DNA from 3 places in the Nonomuraea sp. NPDC047529 genome. Region 3 is predicted to be linked to each of the others. Evidence: riboswitches for the same ligand, from Rfam matches in the RefSeq annotation. Region 3 holds a riboswitch; each other region holds the start of a gene.

Region 1 (7,312 bases), on a different contig from region 3:
ATGGTCTCCGTCGGCCTGCACGAGGTGGGCCATCTCGTGCCGGCCAAGATCTTCGGCGTGCGCGTGACCCAGTACATGGTCGGCTTCGGCTCGACCGCCTGGTCCATCCGCAGGGGCGAGACCGAGTACGGCATCAAGTGGATCCCGCTCGGCGGCTACATCCGCATGATCGGCATGCTGCCGCCGCGTCCGGGCGACGTCCCCGGCAGGTTGCGCAGCGCGCCGACCGGGCCGTGGCAGGGCCTGATCGAGACCGCCCGCGACGCCGCGATGGAGGAGGTGCGGCCCGGCGACGAGGACCGCGTCTTCTACCGCAAGAAGTGGTGGCAGAAGGTCATCATCATGTCGGGCGGCCCGGCGATGAACTTCGTGCTCGCCTTCATCTTCTTCAGCATCCTGCTGGTCGGCATCGGCCTGCCCAAGCTGGCCCCGATCGTGTCGGCCGACACCAACACGTGCGTGATCCCCACCACCGAGGTGCGCAAGACGTGCACGCCCGCCGACGAGCGCACCCCGGCCGCGAAGGCGGGTGTCAAGGTCGGCGACCGCATGGTCTCCCTCGACGGCCAGAAGATCGCGAGCTGGCAGGACGCCACCCGCCTCATCCGCGGCCACGGCGCCGGCCCGGTCAAGCTCGGCATCGTCCGCGACGGCAGGCCGATGACGCTCGACGTCACCCTCATCGCCCGCGACCTGCCCAGCACGGCCGACGAAGGCAAGATCGACAAGGGTGTCGGGTTCCTCGGCGTCGTGCCCTCCCAGGTCTACGAGAAGCAGAGCATGGGGTACGTCCTGGGCTACATGGGCGACCTGACCGGCCGCGTCGTGGGCTCGATGGTCAACCTGCCGGAGAAGATGGTCGGCGTCTGGAACGCCGCCTTCTCCGGCGAGAAGCGCGACCCCGAGGGCCCGGTGGGCGTCGTGGGCGCGGGCCGGCTCGGCGGCGAGATCCTGGCCTCCGACACCTCCGTCACGAACAAGCTGTTCACCTTCGTCAGCCTGCTGGCCGGGTTCAACCTGGCGATCGGCCTGTTCAACCTGATCCCGCTGCTGCCCCTCGACGGCGGTCACATCGCGGGCGGCCTGTGGGAGGGGATCAAGCGCGGCTACGCCAGGGTCATGCGCCGTCCCGAGCCGCGCCACGTCGACATCGCCAAGGTGCTGCCGCTCACGTACGCGATGGCGTTCGTGCTGATCATCATGGCCGGTCTGCTGGTCTACGCCGACCTGGTCAACCCGCTCACGCTCGGCTGACCCGGCGGCCGGGCCCGTCGCCGGTGAACGTCACCGCCTCGGGCACGGCCGCGAACACGGAACGCAGCTCGGCGAGCAGGCCGTCCAGCGTGGGCTCGGGCGAGCCGGTGGTCCAGCCGCGCAGGGCGGCGTGGAAGGCCGCCACCAGCAGGTCGAGTGCCAGCCTGGGCCGCTGGTCGCGGTCGCCGAGGCCGAGCCGCGTACGCAGGGTCGTCTCGAAGGCCGCGCTGGTGCGGTCGCAGAACTGCAGCCCGTGCGCGGCGATGGACGGCGTACGCTGCGACAGCTCCTGGCTGAGCCGCACGCGGGCCACCCATTCCGGCCCCTCCGCCGACATCCGGCGCACCGCCGCGAGCATCGCCTCCTGCAACACCTCCAGCACGGGACGGCCGCCGAGCGGCGCGTGCTCGACGTCGCCGAGCAGCGCGGTCCACAGGGCCTCCAGCGGGGCCGAGGCGACCTCCTCCTTGCTGGCGAAGTTCCGGAAGAACGTGCGCTTGGAGATCTCGACCTCCGCGCACAGCTCGTCGAGGGTCACTTGGTCGAAGCCGCGCTCGGTGAACAGCGCGAGCGCGGTGTCCACCAGGGCGGCCCTGGTCTTGAGCTTCTTGCGCTCCCGGAGCGGCAGCAGATCGGCGGTCATCGTCCCCTAGTGTAGCCGGAGCGCATATGCCCCCTATAGGCTTATGCCACTCAGTGGCACTTTGGAAGGCATCATCATGCGCGCTTTGATCGTCGACCGTTCCGTCCCCGGGGGCCTGCGGGTGGGGGAGGCCCCCGAGCCGGTGCCCGCGCCCGGCCAGGCGCTGGTCCGGGTCACCGCCACGTCGCTCAACTACGGCGAGGTCAGGCACGGCCTCCAGGAGGCGCCCGAGGGCACGGTGCTGGGCTGGGACACCGCGGGGGTCGTCGTCCAGGCCGCGGCCGACGGCTCGGGGCCAGCCGCGGGCACGCCCGTGGTCACGGTGGGCGAGAGTGGTGGCTGGGCCGAGCTGCGGGCCGTGTCGACCGACTGGATCGGGGTGGCGCCGCAGGACGCGGACCCCGGCGCGATCAGCACGATCCCGGTCGCCGGCGCCACGGCGCTGCGCGCGCTCGACCGTCTCGGGCCGATCCTGGGGCGGCGCGTCCTGGTCACCGGCGCGACGGGCGGCGTCGGACGGTACGCCGTGCAGCTCGCCCGGCTCGGCGGCGCGTACGTGATCGCCGCCACCGGCGACCCGGCCCGGCACGGCGACGCCCTGCGCGCGCTCGGTGCGGACGAGGTCGTCGCGAGCCCCGCGGAGAGCGGCGGACGGCTCGACGGCGTCCTGGACCTGCTCGGCGGCGCCCCGCTGGTCGAGGCGTTCGACCAGCTCACCGAGGGCGGCACGCTGGTCGCCGTCGGCCACTCCACCGGCGAGGGGGAGAGCTTCCCGTTCGGAGCCCTGTTCGGCGGAGCCGACCGTCACGACCGTTCGCTCGTGACGTTTCACCTGCTCTACTGCCAGGGCCTGCGCCGCGACCTGACCTGGCTGGCCGGACAGGTCGCGGGCGGCACGCTGAGCCCTGAGATCACCTGGCGCGGCGGCTGGGACGATGCCACCGAGGCCGTGACCGCCCTCCTCGAACGCCGCGTGCACGGCAAGGCGGTGCTCGACCTGGCGTGAGAGAGCAGGGTCAGTCCCTGCCCCCGGGACCGCGCCGATCGCCGTACGCGGCCAGCGGCGCGGTCGCGAAAAGGCGGTCGCGGAAGGGGTGGGCGTCGAGGGCCTGGAGGGCGGAGGCGAGGACGTCGGCCAGCGGGACGGGGAGCTCGGCGTCCAGGGTGGCGATGGCGAGGGCGGTGGCCTGCCATTCGGCCTCGATGAGAGGGAGCGCGTCGCGGCATCGTCCGGTGAGGTGCACGATGCGCTGGCGGGCGTCGTCGGGGCCGGGGCGGAGGTCGAGGTAGCCGGCGCGGCGCATCTGGGTGACGGTCTGGCTGGCGGCGGAGTGGGTGACGCCGATGGCGGCGGCCAGGTCGCGGATGGTCATGGGGCCGGTCTCGACCAGGGCGCGGACGACGGGGGAGTAGCGGGGGCGGTAGTCGGGGAGCCCGAGGTCGGCGTACAGCCGGGCGATCGCGCCGTCGGTGCGCTCGTGGAAGGTGCGCATCAGGGTGCCGAGACTCTGGGTCATGTAGATATATTAGCGCTTATGTATTCCTCGATTGAGCCCTACGAGCAGGGCATGTTGGACGTGGGTGACGGCAACCTCGTCTACTGGGAGGTCAGCGGGAATCCGCATGGCAAGCCGGCGGTGATCGTGCACGGCGGGCCGGGCGGGGGCGCGTCCCCGGGGTGGCGGCGGTACCACGATCCCGAGGCGTACCGGATCGTCGTCTTTCATCAGCGTGGTTGCGGGAAGAGCACGCCTGATGCCGGGGAGCCGGAAACCGATCTGTCGGTCAACACCACGGCGCACCTCGTCGCCGACATGGAGCGGCTGCGGGAGCATCTCGGCATCGAGCGGTGGCAGCTCGTGGGGGCGTCCTGGGGGTCGACGCTGTCGCTGGCCTACGCCGAGCGGTATCCGGAGCGGGTGAGCGAGGTGATCCTGTTCGCGGTCACCGCCGGGCGGCCCTGGGAGATCGAGTGGATCACCCGGGACGTCGGGCGGATCTTCCCCCGGGAGTGGGAGCGGTTCCGCGACTTCCTGCCGGAGGAGGACCGGGGCGGGAACCTGGCGGCGGGCTACGCGAAGGCGCTGGCCGACCCCGAGCGGCGGGAGCGGGCGGCGATCGAGTGGTGTGCGTGGGAGGACACGCATGTGAGCCTCGACCCGGAGTTCCAGCCGAGCCGGAGATATCAGGACCCGGTGTTCCGGATGACGTTCGCCCGGCTGGTGACGCACTACTGGGGGAACGGGTGTTTTCTCGGGGAGAGCGATCTCGTTCGCGGGGTTACGCGGCTGGCGGGGGTGCCCGGGGTGCTCATCCACGGGAAGTACGACGTCAGCGGGCCCTTGGTGACGGCCTGGGAGCTGCACAAGGCGTGGCCCGGGAGCGAGCTGCACGTGGTGGGGGAGGGACACGGCGGGCTGGAGATGATCGACCTGCTGACCGCCGCGACGGACAAGTTCCGGGGCTGAACCACCGACAGCCCGGGCCGGCAAGGCTGTCAGGTGGTCACGTGCACAGGACGTCGGCTAGTTCATCGAGATGTGCACGTGGTCGTAGTGGTTCTCGGTGATGCTGCCGCGGTCGGACATCGCGCGCCAGCCCGAGCCCTGGTTGATGCGCTGCTTCCAGATCACGTACTTGACGCCGAGCTTGGCCTTGTTCTGCAGCGCCCAGGCGGCCAGGCGGTCGCCCAGGGCGTTGTTGACGGCGCTCGGCATGGTGCCGCCCGTGCTCATCATGAAGTCGCAGGCCCGGCCGAGCGGGTGCTCGCCGCTGGAGCCGGACCGGAAGCAGCCCACCTCGTACGGCAGCGAGAAGCTCTTCTGCACCTGCGCGCGCATCAGCCGGGTGCGCGGCGTGATGTTGTCCGAGCCGGACGGCAGCTCGGGCGCCCAGCTGCCGTCGGACTTCTTGCCCGGCCCGAACGGCACGAGGTCCTGGAGCTTCTTCTTGATGTCGTCGATGACGTCCTGGGCGTCGTCGCGCTGCTCGGCCACCTCCGCCGTGCCCGCCTTGAGCTCGGCCGCGAGCGCGGTGGCGGCAGCGGCGGCCTTCTTCTGGTCGTCGCGGGCCTTGGCCACGCTGTTGACGACGGCCTGCTGCTCGGCGGTGAGCTGTTCGAGCATGGCCACGTTGTTGCCGTCCGGGGTCAGCATGAAGCCGGGCAGGGAGGCGTCGCGGTTCTGGTAGCGCATCCGGGCGATCTCGGCGACCCGCTGCTCGGCCGTGGCCACCGCCTGCTCGGCGGCGGTGAGCCGCTGCTGTGCCGCCGTGGCGGCCTGCTGGGCCTTGGCCAGCTCGACCCGCTTGAGGTTGTACGTCTCGATGAGCTTGTCCACCTTGCTGTTGAGCTGCTTGAGCTGGGCCCGCAGCTCGGCCTCGGACGGCTTGGGCGCGGCCGAGGCGGCGGCCGGATGGATGAGCAGCGCGGTGGCGGTGATGAGGCCGATGGCAAGACTCGCGGGGGTCGAAGCCGCCACGTGGGTGTTCCTCTCCCTCTGCCGGCCGGGTTAGCTGACGGGTTCGGGCACGGGAGCAGTCCCTACCACTTGCGCGGATTCACCCCGGATGCGATGGGTCCCCGGCTCCCGGGCAACGCGCCCGGGATTAGGCGTACAACGACCGTTTTGGTCGATGTCTAAACGGGATATTAGTGGTAGATCACGAGTCATGCGACTTTAAGGAGAAATCAATTAGTGATCAATTCGTGATCGCAGCATGCGTGCCGCATCCTCCGGCAGCACGTCGTTGACGAAGGCGCCCATGGCCGACTCCGAGCCCGCCAGGTACTTCAGCTTGCCGGGCGCCCGCCTGATGCTGAACAGCTCCAGGTGCAGGTAGGCCAGCTCGCGGCCGTACCGCACCGGCGCCTGGTGCCAGGCCGAGATGTACGGCATCGCCACCCCGAACAGCGCGTCCAGCGCCCGCAGCACCGAGGTGTACAGCGGCGCGAACGCGGCCCGCTCCTCCTCCGACAGCGCCGCCAGGTCGGGCACCTGCCGGTGCGGATACACGTGCACCTCGAACGGCCAGCGCGCGGCGGCCGGGACGAACGCCGTCCACAGCTTGTTGGAGGCGACCACCCGCGTGCCGGCGGCCCGTTCGGCGGCCAGCACGTCGGCGAACAGGTTGCCGCCCGTGTACCGCGAGGCCGCCCCGAGCTGGAGCTTGGTGCGCGGGGTCACGTAGGGGTAGGCGTAGATCTGCCCGTGCGGATGCGGGAGCGTGATGCCGATCTCCTCGCCCCTGTTCTCGAAGCAGAACACCTGCTCGACGCCCTCCATGCCGGACAGCTCGGCCGTGCGGTCGGCCCACGCCTCCATGACCAGCCTGACCTGGGCGTTGGAGAGCTTGGAGAAGGAGGAGGTGTGGTCGGAGGTGAAGCACACCACCTCACACCGCCCGACCCCCGGACGCACCTCACTCAACCCGCCGACATCCCCATAAGTCCCAAAATTTCCGGAGAAAGAGGGGAAGCGGTTCTCGAACACCACCACGTCATAGTCATGGGCCGGGATCTCCGACGCCCGCGTCCCGGACGACGGGCACAACGGGCACTCGTCGGCCGGCGGCAGGAACGTGCGCGTCTGCCGGTGACCGGCGATCGCGATCCACTCCTCGGTCAGCGGGTCGTAGCGCAGCTCGGAGGCCACCGGCCGCGGGTCGAGCGGACGCCGGTCGATCGCGCTCCGGTCGGCGTCGTCGCGCCGGTCGAAGTAGATCAGCTCTCGGCCGTCTGCCAGGTGGGTGATGGTGCGCTTCAAGGCGTGCCCTCCGCGATGATCAGTTCTCCGGCCCGTTCGGCCAGCTCGGTGCGTGCTTCCTCGGGCAGCCCCGCGTCGCTGATGACCACGTCGGCCTCGGTCAGCTCGGCGATCGTGCTGATGCCGACCGTGTTCCACTTGGTGTGGTCGGCGGGGACCACCAGCCGGTGCGCCGCGGCCACCAGTTCCCTGTCGGTCTCGGACTCCAGGAGGTTGGGCGTGGTGAACCCGGCGCGCAGGCTCATGCCGTGCACCCCGAGGAAGAGCGTGTCCACGTGCAGCCGGCGGATCGCCGCCACCGCCACGGGGCCGACGAGCGCGTCGGAGGGTGTGCGCACGCCGCCGGTCAGCACGACCGTGCGGTCGGCGCGCGGGTTGCGGTGGAAGACCTCGGCGACGGGGATCGAGTTGGTGATCACGGTCAGCTCGGGCACGGCGACCAGATGGTGGGCCAGCGCCCACGTGGTGGTGCCGGCGGAGAGCGCGACGGCGGTGCCCGGCCGGACGAGGGTGGCCGCGTGCCGCGCGATGGCCTCCTTCTCCTGCTGCTGGCGGGCGGACTTGGCGGTGAAGCCGGGCTCCTCGGTCGAGCCGGGGCCGAGGGCCGTCGCGCCGCCGTGGACCTTCTCCAGCAGCCCGCGCTCGGCCAGCA
Region 2 (7,312 bases), on a different contig from region 3:
GGGCGCATCCAGTCGTCGCCCGCCGTCGCCGAGTACCCCTCGTTGAAGATCAGGTAGATGACCTCCAGCACGGACGAGAGCCGTCCCGCCAGTTCGGCGCCCTGCGGCACCTCGAACGGGACCTCCCGGTCGGCCAGGGTGCGCTTGGCCCGCACGATCCGCTGGGCGGCGGTCGGCTCGGGCACCAGGAACGCGCGGGCGATCTCGTCGGTGCTCAGGCCGCCGAGCACCCGCAGGGTCAGGGCCACCCGCGCCTCCATCGACAGCACCGGATGGCAGGCGGTGAAGACCAGCCGGAGCAGGTCGTCCTCGATCTCGTCGGGCTCGGGCGGCTCCTCGGCGCTCTCCAGCCGGTGGCCCAGCTCGGCCAGGTTGCGGGACATGCGCTCGTTCCTGCGGATCAGGTCGACGGCGCGGCGCTTGGAGACCGTCATCAGCCAGGCGCCCGGGTTGCGTGGCACGCCCGACTCCGGCCACTGCTCCAGGGCCGCGACCAGCGCGTCCTGGGCCAGCTCCTCGGCCAGGCCGACGTCGCGGACCAGCCCGGCGAGGCCGGCGATGAGCCGCGCGGCCTCGATCCGCCAGACGGCCTCGACCGCCCGGTGGGCGTCGGAGGCCGTCACCGCCTCGATCGTCCGGGGTGCCTCGGAAGCCGTCATCGGCACATGACACCAGCCGCCGCCCGGGGTCCGCAAGCCTCGGTCAGGGCTCCCACGTGCCCAGGCGCCGGCGCATGGCCCGCTCCCGCTCGACGTCCACCGGGTCGGACGAGGCCGCGTCCGGCGCGTCGGAGGCGTCGTAGACCCGCCACACGTCCAGCGCGATCCCGTCGCAGCCCTCGGGGACGGGCACGCGCAGGGCCCACTCGACGGCCTCCTCCCTGGACTTCACCTGGATCAGCCAGAACCCCGCGATCAGCTCCTTGGCCTCGGCGAACGGGCCGTCGATCACCTTCGCCCGGCCGCCGCTGTAGGCGATCTGCGCGCCCTGCGAGCTCGGGTAGAGGCCCTCGGCGGCCAGCAGCACCCCCGCCCTGGTCAGCGCCTCGTTGTAGGCGTGCATGTTGTCGACGACCTCCTGGCTGGGCACCGCCCCCGCCTCGGTCTCCGCGTTGGCCTTGCCGACGATCATGAACTTCACTCTGCCGTCCCTTCCCCCCGCGATCGCGCCGCGGAGCCGGTCTCACCCGAGCGTCGAACGGGCGCCCGCCGGATCGACACGCGGGGGCGGATCGTTCGTTGTCCAGGGCACGGTACCGGTCGTGCGACCGCGTGGCCGATGTGCCATCCTCGGCCCATGCCCCAACCCGCAGCAGCCGGCCTCCCCGCCAACCGGGCCCTCTGGGACGAGCGCGCCCGCGTCCACGGCTCCACGCCTGCCGACAGGTTCTACGACGTGGACGCCTTCCTCGCCGGTCGGCAGACCCTCTACGCGCTCGAACGCGGCCTGGCCGGCGACGTCGCCGGGAAGGACCTGCTCCACCTGCAGTGCCACTTCGGCATGGACACGCTGAGCTGGGCGCGGCTCGGAGCGCGGGTGACCGGCGTCGACTTCTCCCCGGTGGCGGTCGCGCGCGCCCGCGACCTGGCGGCCGAGGCCGGGCTGGCGGCCACGTTCGTGGAGGCCGACACGCAGCGGTTGCCCGAGTCGCTGGCCGGGGGCTTCGACCTGGCCGTGGCCACGTACGGCGTGTTGTGCTGGATCGGCGACCTGGCCGCCTGGATGCGCGGCGCGGCCATGGCGCTGCGGCCCGGCGGGCGGCTGGTGCTGGTCGACCTGCATCCGGCCTACCAGACGGTGGCCTCGCTCGACCCGCTGGTGGCCGACTGGCCCTACGGCGGCGGCCAGGCCCACCGCGAGACGGTGACCGGCACGTACGCCGACGCCGGGGTGGTGACCGAGGCCCAGGAGACCGTCCAGTACCCGTACTCGGTGGGCGAGATCGTCACGGCGGCGGCGCGCGCCGGGCTCACGGTGGCCGAGCTGGGCGAGCACGTCGCCGCCGAGCTGGACCCGCGCGGGCTGCTGACCGAGGGTGAGGACGGGCGCTACCGGCTGCCGTTCGGGGACTCGCACCTGCCGGTGCTGTACTCGCTGGTGGCGGTCCGGCCCTGAGACGCGGCGAGCGCGCGTCCCTCGTGCGGGACGCGCGCTCGAAGCCGGGGAGGTCAGCCCGCGTACTGCGGGTAGCCGTAGCCGACGACCTGCGACTTCGGCCGGACGCGCTCCTCCACCTTGCCGTTGCCGGTGTTGCCCTCGACCGTGGAGATCGTGCCGTTGCCGTTGTCCTTGACGACGAAGCCGACGTGCTGGATGGCGTCCAGGCTCTTGCTGCCGCTCCAGGAGAAGAAGACGACGGCGCCGGGCTTGGCCTCGGTGCCCCAGCGCTTGTTGGCGGCGAACCACTTGGCGTGGGCCACGGTCCAGGCGTCCCAGCCGACCTGCGGGCGGGCGCCGGTCTGCTCGCCGACCCAGGAGACGAACATCGAGCACCAGGCGGCGTTCACGTAGTCCTGGCGGCTCCCGCCGTCGCGGGCGACGGTCTCGGCGGCGCGCTGGGAGTCGGCGTACCACTTCTGGAACTTGGTGCCGCCGCCGTAGGCGTTCTCGGAGATGCCGACCTGGGCCTTGGCCACGGCCAGGACCTGTGCGGCGGTGACGTTGACCTGGGTCTCCCCGGCCCTGCCGGTCTGGGCGGCGGCCTGCGGCGCGACGGCCGAGTGGCCGGTGGAGGCGGCCGGGTCGACGCTGTCGGCGCCGGCGGCGGTGGCGTGGGCGCCGATCGCGGTGGCGATGATGGTCGCGCCGAGTGCGGCGCGGAGGTGGTTGATCTTCGGGGCACGGATGGGACGGTGCTTGGCCATCGAGGGCATTACTCCTTGCTTCCATGCCGCTTACCGGGTTAGCTGACGGGTTCGGACGTGGAAGCTGCCCTACGGCACCGAAGTGCCGATTCACCCCAAAGGACGTGGGTCCCCGGTTCCGCCCGGAGGCGGATTCAGCGGTCACAGGACGATCCTGTGAAATGTCTTGCGATGGTTGGACAAAGCCGGACAAACCGGACGTCTGCCGCGAGATGCCCCACAAGGTAATACATCGGGCAAGAAGAAGGCAAATGCCTAAAGGCGCAGCTAGGAGAGTTGCCCCCGCGCGTCGGCCAGAAGCCCCATCATGGCAAGGGATTCGTCAAGCGGCATGACGGCGCTCTCGGTCCGGCCCTCGGCCGTGGCGGCGCGCACCTCGCGCAGCTCCCCGGCGTACCCGTTGTCGGCCGGGTCGAGCACCAGCTCCTCCGTCTCCATCGACGGCCCCGACAGCAGCACCCGCTGCGGCGCCCAGAACGGCGCCAGGATGTCGGCCCGCATCGACGTGCCCACCACGCTCGCGTCGTTGGCGTGATGGGCGAGCAGGGACACGTCCACCAGCGCCCGCCGCCCGTCCGGGTAGAGCAGCACCCCGCCCGCCTCCGCGTCGACCCCGCTCGGCGCCAGCGAGCCGGTGATCCGCAGCTCACGCGGCATGCCGAGCAGGAGCTGCGCCAGCCCGAACGGGTAGATCCCCAGGTCGAGCAGGGCCCCGCCGCCCAGCTCCGGCGCCCACAGCCGATGGGCGGGGTCGTAGGGCAGCGCGAACCCGAACGAGGCCCGCACCGAGCGGATCTCCCCGAAACGCGGATCGGCCGCCACCCGCTGGATGAGCGGGTTGAACCGCATCCACATGGCCTCCATGAGGAAGACCCCGGCCGCGCGGGCCAGCGCCACCATGCGCTCGGCGTCGGCCACGCCGGCCGCCAGCGGCTTCTCGCACAGCACGGACTTGCCCGCCGCGATGGCCGCCTCGGCCACCTCCAGGTGCTGGGCGTGCGGCGTGGCCACGTAGACCGCGTCGACGGCCGGATCGGCGCACAGGGCCTCGTAGGAGCCATAGGCCGACTCCGCGCCCAGCTCGTCGGCCAGGGCCCGCGCCCTGACCAGGCTCCGCGAGCCGACGGCGGCCACCCGCATGCCGGGCTCGGCCACGATGGCCGCCCCCACGGTACGCGCGATGCCGCCGGTCGCCGCTATTCCCCAGGTGAAATCTCGCACGCCCGAGATCGTAGAGCGCTCAGGTCAGGTTGAACGAGTCGGGGTCGGGCCCGATGCGCCGCCCAGAGTTCATCGCGCCGATGGCCACCAGGTCCTCGGAGTCGAGGATGAAGTCGAACACGTCGATGTTCTCCTCGATCCGCGCCGGGGTGACCGACTTGGGGATCACCACGTTGCCGAGCTGGAGATGCCAGCGGAGCACGATCTGCGCGGGCGTCTTGCCGTACTTCTCCGACAGCACGCGCAGCGCCGGGTCGGCCAGCAGCCCCTTGCCCTGCCCGAGCGGGCTCCACGCCTCGGTCAGGATGCCGTTGGCCTCGTGGAAGGCCCGCATCTCGCGCTGCTGGAAGTACGGGTGCAGCTCGATCTGGTTGATCGAGGGCGTGATGTCGGTCTCGTCCATCAGCCGGGTCAGGGTGGCGACCGTGAAGTTGGAGACCCCGATGGCCTTGGCCCGGCCGTCACGGTAGATCTTCTCCAGCGCCCGCCAGGCCTGCACGTACTTGTCCTGCTCCGGAACCGGCCAGTGGATCAGGAAAAGATCTACGTAGTCGAGGCCCAGGCGGGCCAGGCTCTCGTCGAAGGCCTGCTCGGCCCGCCCGTGGTCGCCGTTCCACAGCTTGGTGGTGACGAACACCTTCTCCCGTGGCACCCCGGCGGCGCGCACGGCCCGGCCGACGCCCTCCTCGTTCTCGTAGGCGGCGGCGGTGTCGACATGCCGGTATCCGGCGCGCAGCGCGGTCGTCACGGCGTGCTCGGCGTCGTCGGCAGAGACCTGCCAGACGCCGAAGCCGAGCTGTGGTATCTGCACACCGTCGGTGTTGAGCATCAGCGAGTTCATACCCTCCATTGTTCACGTGTCGTTTCTTGCGGCTTAAGCAGGCCGGGTTAGCTTGTGACGGGTCGTGCAAGGCGCTCCACCGGCTGGGGGAAACAGAGTGGTCAGACAGGCGTCGGCCTGGGTGGAGTCTCCGCTCCAGATGCTGTGCGCCGTCGAGGCCCACCATGCCGGGCTGCTCGGCCCGGACACCGTGGTCGTGCCGCGCGCCGGCCTGCGCCCGCTGCGCGCCACCCGCAAGGAGCTGCGCCGCCTCGACCTGCCTCCAGGCCTGGTGCTGGACGAGCCGCGCGAGCGCATGCCGCGCCGCGTCCAGGCCGTGGGCGACGCGTTCTCCGGCAAGGTCCAGGTGCGCTGGCTGACCTCCGACCCCGGCCGCATCGTCGTCGTGGACGACGGCCTGGCCACGCTCAGGCTGCTCGAACTGCTGGCCGCCGGGCCGTACCGGCCGCTGCTGCGGGCGCGGGCGACGCCGTCGCGGGCGCGGGCCCTGCTCGGCCTGGCCGCCGCGCTGCGGCTGCGGATGAGCCGGGTCTCGGTCTTCACCGCGCTGCCCGTCCCCGAGAAGCTGGCCGACGCCGTCCGGGAGGCGGGCGTCGACCTCGTGCACCACGACTTCGCCTGGCTGCGCGCCCAGCCGCCGAGCACGCAGGGCCCCGCCGAGCGCACGGTCGTCCTCGGCACCTCCCTGGTCCGCAACGGCCTGGTGCACCGCGACCGCTACCTGCGCTGGCTGACCGACCTGGCCGGCCGCGAGCCGCTGGCCTACTACCCGCACCGCCGCGAGGACCCCGTCGACCTCGCGCTGATCAGGGAGCGTCCCGGCATCACCGTGCACGACGCGGGCGTGCCGGCCGAGCTGACGCTGCGCGGCCTTGACGCGGGGCAGCGCGTGCTCAGCCTTCCCTCGACCGCGATCACCTCGCTGCGGGTGCTGCTCGGCCCGCGCGGTGTCGAGGTCGAGCCGGTGGACGTTCCCGACGACTGGTGGACGAGCAGGGCGGCCCCCGACCTGCGATCGCATTTGACAGGAGCTTCCAGGTGAGGGTGCTGGCGGTAGCCGACTCCGACTCGTATCTGAAGTGGGCGGCCTGCCTGCTCGACGACCTGCCCCCGGGCTGCGACACGGAGCTGGTGGTGGTGCGTACCCCGATCGCGCCCTCGGCCGAGCAGATCGCGGCGGCGGTGGGCGGGCGCGCGGCGCCCCCGGTGCTCTCGGCGCGGTCCCTGCGCCGCCTGGCCGAGCGCACCAGGCCCGACGCGATCCTGGTCGGCTGCACGGGCCCGGTCGTGGACGTGCTGGTGGCCGACGTGCTGGCCGGGCTGCGGCCGGCGGGTCGGGCACGGCCGGTGTTCGTCAGCGGGCTGCCCGGCATCTCGGTCCCGGCCACGGAGAAGGCGTGGCTGTTCCGCAGCGGCTGCGACCTGTTCGTGGTCCACAGCGAGCGCGAGGTGGCCGAGTTTTCCGAGATCGCCGGGCGGCTCGGCGGAGGCGGGGCGGTCGGGCTGGCCCGGCTGCCGTTCCTGCGGCCCGGCGCGGCGGCCGGCGGCGACCGGGTGGTGTTCGCCACCCAGGCCAAGGTGCCGCGGGCGCGGGAGGAGCGCGAGCGGGTGCTGCGGGCCCTGGCCGAGCTGGCCGGACGCCGCCCCGGCCTGGAGGTCGTGGTCAAGCTGCGCGCCCTGGAGCACGAGCGCCAGACGCACAACGAACGTCACCACTACCAGCGGCTCTGGCGCGAGATGGGCGAGCCGGGCCGGCTGACGTTCGCGGCCGGGTCGATGCACGAGCAGCTCTCGCGGGCGGCCGGGTTCGTCACGGTCAGCTCGACGGCCGCGCTGGAGGCCGTCGCCATGGGCGTGCCGTCGCTGGTGCTGAGCGACTTCGGCGTCAGCGCCGAGATGATCAACCTGGTGTTCGAGGGCAGCGGCCTGCTCGGCACGCTCGACGACCTGGCCCTGGGCGACTTCCGCCCGGCCGAGCCGCGGTGGTGCGAGGCCAACTACTTCCACCCCGCCGGGCGCGACGACTGGGCGGACCTGCTGGCCGGACTGGCCGCGGAAGGGGGGCGGCCGCCCGCCCGCTCGCTGCTGGACGGCCCCGAGCACGCCGCGGCCCGCCGCCGGGCCAGGTTGCGGGTGGAGGTGCCGCCCACGATGTTGCGGGCGGGCTACCGGGCCAGGCGGCGGGTGCGCCGCTACCTCAGATCGCTGATCTGATCTTCCTGCGCAGCCTGGAGAGCGCCGAGGGCGGCTCGGCCAGCCCCAGCGTCTCCAGGCGCTTGCGCTTGAAGTAGCGCGGGTCGAACGCGACCCCCGACGGGCGCAGCTCGGGATAGGCGTCGGCCTGCATGCAGTAGCCGACCGCGCGCACCAGCGCCGGCAGGTCCGT
Region 3 (7,312 bases):
CGACCTTTACACTTGCACGCCGGTGCCGCCGACGATGACGCGTTCGAGCGCCGTCGGGTCGAACACCTCGTTGCCGAGCTGCTGCCCGTTGAGCAGGACGGTCGGCGTGCCCTGGATCTGGATCTTCGCGGTCTCCGCCAGGTGCGTCTTGGCGTACGACTGCGAGGTCACGCACTCGTCCACCGAGGCGCCCGCCTTTCTGGCCGCCGCGACCAGCTCCTGCACGGTGAAGCCCGAGGCCGTGCCGTGCGGGGCGGGCTGCATCGCGTAGAGCGCGTCCCTGAAGGCCAGCCAGTTCTCCTCCGGCATGCACCGGGCGGCGGCCGCGGCCCTGATGGAGTTGGAGCGCATGGGCTCGTCCTGGAAGATCGTCACGGGGTGGAAGACGACCTTGAGCCTGCCCTCCTTGGCCAGCTTCTGGATCGTGCCGTCGACCTTGGAGTGCATCTCCTTGCAGATCGGGCAGTCGAAGTCCTCGTACACGTCGAGCACGGGCGCGTCGCTGGACCTGTCGGCCAGGACCATCGAACCGTCGAGCTGCCTGGTCAGGCGTACCGACCCGGCCGTCTCACCCGGCTCCGAGAAAGCCAGCACACCCAGCACCACCAGGGCCGCACCCGCGACCACGACCGCAATCAACCGCTTCATCATCCGCCCATTTCCCCGCTCACCGATCGCGCAGACCCTACCAACGCCAGAACCACTCTCCGGACGGCCGCCCGGCGCGGCTCCCTCATTGGTACCTGATGACGGTGAGAGAACGCTGTGAGGAGAGAATGACCTTCATGAAGGCGAACCTCCTCGACCCCGCGGTGGGCCGGTACATCCTCGACCACTCCACCCCGCCCGACTCCCTGCTGGAGGAGCTGGCACGGGAGACGGCCGAGGCGACGGGCGACCGCGCCGGCATGCAGATCTCCGCCGACCAGGGCCGGTTCCTGACCATGCTCACCCAGCTCGCGGCCCCGGCCGTGGCGGTCGAGGTGGGCACGTTCACCGGCTACTCCTCGATCTGCATCGCGCGGGGGCTGTCCGGCGGGCGGCTGCACTGCTTCGACGTGAGCGAGGAATGGACCTCGATCGCCCGGCGCTACTGGGAGAAGGCGGGCGTGACCGACCGCGTCTCGCTGACGCTCGGGCCCGCCCTGGAGACGCTGGCCGCCTTCGACGAGCCCGTCGACCTGGCCTTCCTCGACGCCGACAAGGGCAACTACCCCGGCTACTACGAGCTGCTGGTCGAGCGGCTGCGGCCGGGCGGCCTGCTGCTGGCCGACAACACGCTGCGCAGCGGGCACGTGGCCGACCCGGCGCACGCGGAGCCGACGACGGTGCAGATCCGCGAGTTCAACGACCTGGTGATCGAGGACCCGCGGGTGAGCGTGGTCGTGCTGCCGATCGCCGACGGGATCACGATGATCAGGAAGAACCACTAGCCCCCCCTTGACCACGGGATCCCGGCGGTGGCCGGCGGCTGAACGCCGGCCTCCCGGGCACGCCCTAGGCGATCTTGTGGATCCAGCCGCGGGTGTCGGGGCGGGCGCCGTACTGGATGCCGACGAGCTCCTCGCGCACCCGCATGGTCACCGGGCCCGGGGTGCCGTCGGCGATGGTCCAGGAGCGGTCGGCGCCCCTGACCGAACCCACGGGGGTCACCACGGCGGCGGTGCCGCACGCGAACACCTCGGTCAGCTCGCCGGCGGCGCAGGCGGACTCCCACTCGTCCACCGAGATCAGCCGCTCCTCGGTCTCCAGGCCGAGCTCGTCGGCCAGCTCCAGGATCGACTCGCGGGTGATGCCGGGCAGCAGGGTGCCGGTGAGCGCCGGGGTGACGAGCTTGTTGCCGAAGACGAAGAACAGGTTCATCCCGCCCATCTCCTCGACGTACTCGTGCTTGTGGGCGTCGAGCCAGACGACCTGGTCGCAGCCGTTCTCGACGGCCTGGCGCTGGGCGACGAAGGCGGCGGCGTAGTTGCCGCCGCACTTGGCGAAGCCGGTGCCGCCGGGCGCGGCGCGCGTGTACTCGGTCGACAGCCACACCGAGACGGGCTTGATGCCACCGGCGAAGTACGAGGCCGCCGGCGAGGCGATGACCATGTACTTGTAGGTCTTCGACGGGTAGTTGACGCCGAGCCCGGCCTGCGTGGCGAACATGAACGGACGCAGGTAGAGGCTGTGGCCCTCGGTGGTCGGCACCCACTCCTTGTCGGCCGAGACCAGGAGCTCCAGCGACTCCACGAACGCCTCCTCCGGCAGCTCCGGCATGGCCATGCGCTCGGCCGAGCGGTTGAAGCGGGCGGCGTTCGCGTACGGACGGAAGGCCACGATCGAGCCGGAGATCTGCCGGTACGCCTTCAGTCCCTCGAAGAGCTCCTGCGCGTAGTGGAAGACCGAGGTCGCGGGGTCGAGCAGGAGCGGCCCGTACGGCAGGAGCGCGGCGTCGTGCCACCCCTGGCCCTCGGTGTAGTCGATCGTGATCATGTGGTCGGTGAAGACCTGCCCGAACCCGGGGTTCGCCAGTACCTGCTCCCGCTCGGCCGCGGTGCGAGCGTGGTCGGAATGCTGCACGTCGAAGCTGAGCTTCTGAGCGATGGTCATGACGACGGTCCTTACTCTCTGCGAATCTACGATCCTGAAAGCTACTGCCCACGAGCAGTATTCGTACTTCCTATTGTCTTGCCATTTGGGATGGCAAGAGGCAGTTGGGATGGGTTCAACCCTCTGAACGCCAAAAAGCGCCTGGCAGTCCTCGTCGGGACCGCCAGGCGCGTACGGGGCTAGACGGTCCTAGCCGGATACTCGCGCGGAGATGTCGTCGCCGATCTCGCTGGTCGAACGGCCGGCGCGGCCGGTGACGCGCTCGGCGATGTCGGCGGCCACGGCCTGCTCGACCTTGGCGGCCTCGGCGTGCAGGCCGAGGTGGTCGAGGAGCATGCCCACGGACAGGATGGTGGCGGTCGGGTCGGCCTTGCCCTGACCGGCGATGTCGGGCGCGCTGCCGTGCACCGGCTCGAACATGCTCGGCGAGGTGCGCTCGGGGTTGATGTTGCCGCTGGCCGCCAGGCCGATGCCGCCGGCGATCGCGGCGCCGAGGTCGGTGATGATGTCGCCGAACAGGTTGTCGGTGACGATCACGTCGAAGCGCTCGGGCTGGGTGACGAAGAACATCGAGGCCGCGTCGATGTGGCTGTAGTCGGTGGTGACGTCGGGGAACTCCTCGGCCACGCGGTTGACCGTGCGCTGCCAAAGGTCGCCGGCGAAGGTGAGCACGTTCGTCTTGTGGACGAGCGTGAGCTTCTTGCGGGGCCGCGACTGCGCCTTCTGGAAGGCGTAACGCACGACGCGCTCGACGCCGTGGGCGGTGTTCAGCGACTCCTGGGTGGCGATCTCGTGCGGCGTGCCGCGCCGCATGACGCCGCCGGTGCCGGCGTAGAGGCCCTCGGTGCCCTCGCGGACGACGACCATGTCGATGTGCTCGGCGGTGGCGCCGGCCAGCGCGGTCTCGACGCCGGGGAACAGCTTGACCGGGCGCAGGTTGACGTAGTGGTCGAACTCGAACCTGAGCTTGAGCAGCAGGTCGCGCTCCAGGATGCCCGGCGGCACGCTGGGGTCGCCGACGGCGCCGAGCAGGATCGCGTCGTAGCCGCGCAGCTCTTCGAGCACCGCGTCGGGCAGCGTCTCGCCCGTGCGGTGGTAGCGGGCTGCGCCCAGGTCGTAGTGGGTGGGCTCGATCTTCGTGCCCACGGCCTCCAGGGCCTTGAGCCCTTCGGCTACGACCTCGGCACCGATGCCATCCCCGGGGATGACGGCCAGGCGGATGTTACGCGACTCCATGGGCGGTACCTTACCGGCTCGTCTCGGCTGACGAACACATCATCTCAATCTCCGGACAATCCGTTTTGGGGGGATTGCGACCTTTTGACCGTTTCGTTAGAGTCCGACGAGCCTAATCCACGCAGCCGCTGCGTGGAGCCGGGGACCCATCTTTCCCCCCGGGGCGAATCGGCACCGCTCTCAAGCACCGCCGTAGGGCTACTTCCAGGCCCGAGCCCGTCAGCTAACCCGGCCGGCCACGTGGAAGGACAGTCCCCTGTCTAGCATCGCCATTCTCCTGGCGGTGGCGGCGGGCGGAGCGGGTCTCGCGCCCGCCGCTCCCGTCGCTCCCGCCGACCCCACCCCCGCCATCACCCTCACCGGCCCCCAGGTGAAACAGGTCCAGGAACGGCACGTGCCGAAACCGGCCTGGAAGGTCGCCCTCGAATACGCCATGGACAAGCGCGGCACCCCGTACGTGTGGGGCGGCGCCAGCGAGCGGGGCTACGACTGCTCGGGCCTCATGCTCCGGGCCTACGAGGACGCCGGCATCGAGCTCCCCAGAGTCGCCGCGGATCAGTACGGCGCCTTCTCCAAGAAAATCGCCTGGAAGGACCTCAAACCAGGCGACCTGGTGTTCTTCAGCGGCCTCGGCCACGTCGGCATGATCTCCAAGCCCGGCTACATGGTCCACTCCCCCCACACCGGCGACGTGGTGAAGGAGGAACGCCTGTCGCAGTGGCGCAGGCAGGCCTTCGTCGGCGCGGTACGCCCCGACCCCAAGGGCGTCAAGCGCTGGGCCGACTACGCCCAGCTCCGCAAGGCCCCGGCCCCCGCCATGCTCACCGCGACCCTGTGACGACGACCTTCCCCGGCGAGTGTCCCTCCTCCTGGTAGCGGACGGCCGCCGGGATCTCGCCGAACGGGAAGGTCCTGTCGATGACCGGGGTGACCTCCCCCTGCTCGATCAGCCCGGTCAGCGTCAGCAGGTTCGCCCTGTTGCTCCCGCAGCGGACCACGTCCGCCCTGACGATCCGCTGCGGGACGAAGGACGCCGACGCCAGTGCGGCGAACATGTGGCCGGCCGGCTGCACCCAGCGGCCGGCCGGCCCGCCGACCAGCACGTACGTGCCCTTCCTGGTCAGCACGCGACGGCAGTCCGACAGCCGGCGGCCGCCCGCCACGTCGATGAGGAGGTCGAAGCGCCGGCCCGAGGTCGCGAAGTCCTCCTTGGTGTGGTCGACGACGTCGTCCGCGCCGAGCGAGCGGACCAGGTCCGCGTTGCGCCCGCCGCACACGCCGGTGACGTGGGCCCCCATCGACCTGGCGAGCTGCACGGCGAACGTGCCCACACCGCCGGACGCGCCGTTGACCAGCACCTTCTGGCCCGGCTGCACGCGTCCCTCGTCGCGCAGCGCGATCAGCGCGGTGTTGGCCGCCATCGGCACCGCCGCCGCCTGCTCGAACGACAGCCCCCGCGGCTTGGGGGCCACCTCGTCCTGCCGCAGGCAGACGTACTCGCCGAAGCCGCCCCGCAGGGACATCGCGTACACCTCGTCGCCGGGGCGGAACAGCGTGACGTCCTTGCCCGCCGCCTCGACCTCCCCCGCCACGTCGGCCCCGAGGACGGCGATGCTGGGCCGCAGCAGCCCGACCCCGCCGCCCATGACCCGGGCCAGGTACGGCTCTCCCCGCATGAAGTGCCAGTCATAGGGCTGCACGGACGTGGCCCGCACCCGGATCAGCACCTCGTCGTCGCGCGGCACGGGCCGCTCGACCTCGGTCAGGACGAGCTGGTCGGGCGAGCCGAACCTGCGCAGGACGTAGGCCTTCATCGTTTCCTCCCTCGTGGATGTGCCGTCAGTGTGGGCGCGACCTGCGCGGACGCTCAACGGTCGAAAGGCGACGGCTCGATGGCCGAAAGTACGACGGCCCGTCCCGCCGATGGTGCGAACAGGGAGGGGCCGTCCGCGCGATGACCCGGCACGGCCGCGGCCGTCACCCTCTTCCCCATGAGATGGATCGCACCTGCCGGGCTGCTCACGCTCAGCGTCGTCCCCCTGGTCGCCGGCGCCCTCCGGGTGACCGAGCTGGCCTCCGGCGCCGCCGTCACGGCCGACAACGCGCGGTTCTTCGCCATGCCCGTGCCGGTGCTGCTGCACATCCCGGCGTCGCTGGCGTTCTGCGTCCTCGGCACGTTCCAGTTCCAGGCCGGGTTCCGGGCCCGGCGGCCCGGGTGGCACCGGGTGGCTGGGCGGGCGCTGGTGGCGTCCGGGCTGGTCGCGGCGCTGTCAGGGCTGTGGCTGACGCTCTTCTCCGACCTCCCGGCGGGCGACGGCACGCTGCTGGCCGCCTTCCGGCTGCTGTTCGGGACGGCCATGGCCGCCTGCCTCCTGCTCGGCCTGGCCGCGATCCGGCGGCGCGACGTCGCCCGGCATCGGGCCTGGATGACGCGCGGGTACGCGATCGGGCTCGGCGCGGGCACGCAGGCGTTCACCCTGGCGTTCGGGCTGGCCGCCTTCGGGCCACCTGGCGAGCTGGGCCGGGCGCTGCTCGTCGGCGCGGGCTGGGTGATCAACCTGGCGGTGGCCGAGTCGGTCGTCCGCCGGGGTCAGGTGCGTACGCGGTCGGTCTCGTAGGCCCACATGGCGATCTCGACGCGGTTGCGCACGCCGAGCTTGGTCATCAGGCTCGCGACGTGGCTCTTGACCGTGCTGAGCGAGATGTGCAGCTCGGCGGCGATCTCGCTGTTGGTCCGGCCGCGGGCCACCGCGCGCAGGATCTCCTCCTCGCGGCCGGTGAGCGCCTCGACCGGCTGCGCGGGCGCCTCGATACGCCCGGCCCCGGCGAACGCGGCCAGCAGGCGCGCGGTCACGCTCGGGGCGATGAGCGCCTCGCCGCCGGCCGCCGCGGTCACCGCCTGGGCGAGCAGCGCGGGGCCGGCGTCCTTGAGCAGGAAGCCCCTGGCTCCGGCGCGGAGGGCGGCGTAGACGTACTCGTCGAGGTCGAAGGTGGTGATCACGACCACCGCCATGGGGTCGGCGACGTCGGGCCCGGCCAGCTGCCGGGTGGCCGCGATGCCATCGAGGCCGGGCATGCGGATGTCGAACAGGCACACGTCGGGACGCAGGCGGCGGGCCAGCTCGACGGCCCGCCTGCCGTCGCCGGCCTCGCCGACAACCTCGATGCCGGGCTGGGCGTCGAGGATCATCCTGAGCCCGGTGCGGGCGATCTCCTGGTCGTCGGCGACGAGCACCCGGATGGCCCCCGCCTCCCGCTGCTCGGTCACGCGGGCTTCCCCTGGTCGGTCACGCGGCCTCCCGTCGGTCGGTCATGCGGCTTCCCCTGCTCGGTCATGCGGCTTCCCTGGGCAGGACGGCGGTGACCGTCCAGCCTCGGTTGGGGTTGGGGCCCGCCTCGCAGGTGCCGCCGAGCAGGGCGGCGCGTTCGATCATGCCGATGAGACCGTAACCGGGGGCGGCGACGCCACCGGCGCGGTCGC

The links. Region 3 has a riboswitch for cyclic di-AMP ahead of ABZ815_RS14160 (C40 family peptidase). Riboswitches for the same ligand answer to the same signal wherever they lie in the genome.
Region 1: linked by a shared signal. The riboswitch ahead of ABZ815_RS33880 (hypothetical protein) and the one ahead of ABZ815_RS14160 (C40 family peptidase) in region 3 are both predicted to bind cyclic di-AMP.
Region 2: linked by a shared signal. The riboswitch ahead of ABZ815_RS09630 (CHAP domain-containing protein) and the one ahead of ABZ815_RS14160 (C40 family peptidase) in region 3 are both predicted to bind cyclic di-AMP.

Annotation. Positions count from the first base shown of each region.
Region 1 covers NZ_JBEYTJ010000026.1:139,912-147,223, forward strand. The annotation lists gene ABZ815_RS33855 (M50 family metallopeptidase) at 1-1,254, shown strand, start outside; gene ABZ815_RS33860 (TetR family transcriptional regulator) at 1,241-1,897, opposite strand; gene ABZ815_RS33865 (zinc-binding dehydrogenase) at 1,974-2,903, shown strand; gene ABZ815_RS33870 (MarR family transcriptional regulator) at 2,914-3,414, opposite strand; gene pip (prolyl aminopeptidase) at 3,433-4,365, shown strand; gene ABZ815_RS33880 (hypothetical protein) at 4,423-5,376, opposite strand; cyclic di-AMP (ydaO/yuaA leader) riboswitch at 5,382-5,520, opposite strand; gene galT (galactose-1-phosphate uridylyltransferase) at 5,590-6,660, opposite strand; gene ABZ815_RS33890 (DeoR/GlpR family DNA-binding transcription regulator) at 6,657-7,312, opposite strand, start outside.
Region 2 covers NZ_JBEYTJ010000004.1:229,203-236,514, forward strand. The annotation lists gene ABZ815_RS09615 (RNA polymerase sigma factor) at 1-659, opposite strand, end outside; gene ABZ815_RS09620 (YciI family protein) at 703-1,131, opposite strand; gene ABZ815_RS09625 (class I SAM-dependent methyltransferase) at 1,297-2,115, shown strand; gene ABZ815_RS09630 (CHAP domain-containing protein) at 2,169-2,864, opposite strand; cyclic di-AMP (ydaO/yuaA leader) riboswitch at 2,877-3,014, opposite strand; gene ABZ815_RS09635 (Gfo/Idh/MocA family oxidoreductase) at 3,132-4,085, opposite strand; gene ABZ815_RS09640 (aldo/keto reductase) at 4,105-4,926, opposite strand; gene ABZ815_RS09645 (hypothetical protein) at 5,024-5,968, shown strand; gene ABZ815_RS09650 (DUF6716 putative glycosyltransferase) at 5,965-7,140, shown strand; gene ABZ815_RS09655 (polysialyltransferase family glycosyltransferase) at 7,124-7,312, opposite strand, start outside.
Region 3 covers NZ_JBEYTJ010000007.1:221,061-228,372, reverse strand. The annotation lists gene ABZ815_RS14180 (thioredoxin domain-containing protein) at 7-651, opposite strand; gene ABZ815_RS14175 (O-methyltransferase) at 786-1,433, shown strand; gene ABZ815_RS14170 (branched-chain amino acid aminotransferase) at 1,498-2,595, opposite strand; gene ABZ815_RS14165 (3-isopropylmalate dehydrogenase) at 2,785-3,831, opposite strand; cyclic di-AMP (ydaO/yuaA leader) riboswitch at 3,931-4,084, shown strand; gene ABZ815_RS14160 (C40 family peptidase) at 4,115-4,669, shown strand; gene ABZ815_RS14155 (NAD(P)-dependent alcohol dehydrogenase) at 4,653-5,645, opposite strand; gene ABZ815_RS14150 (DUF2306 domain-containing protein) at 5,823-6,449, shown strand; gene ABZ815_RS14145 (response regulator transcription factor) at 6,422-7,099, opposite strand; gene ABZ815_RS14140 (sensor histidine kinase) at 7,164-7,312, opposite strand, start outside.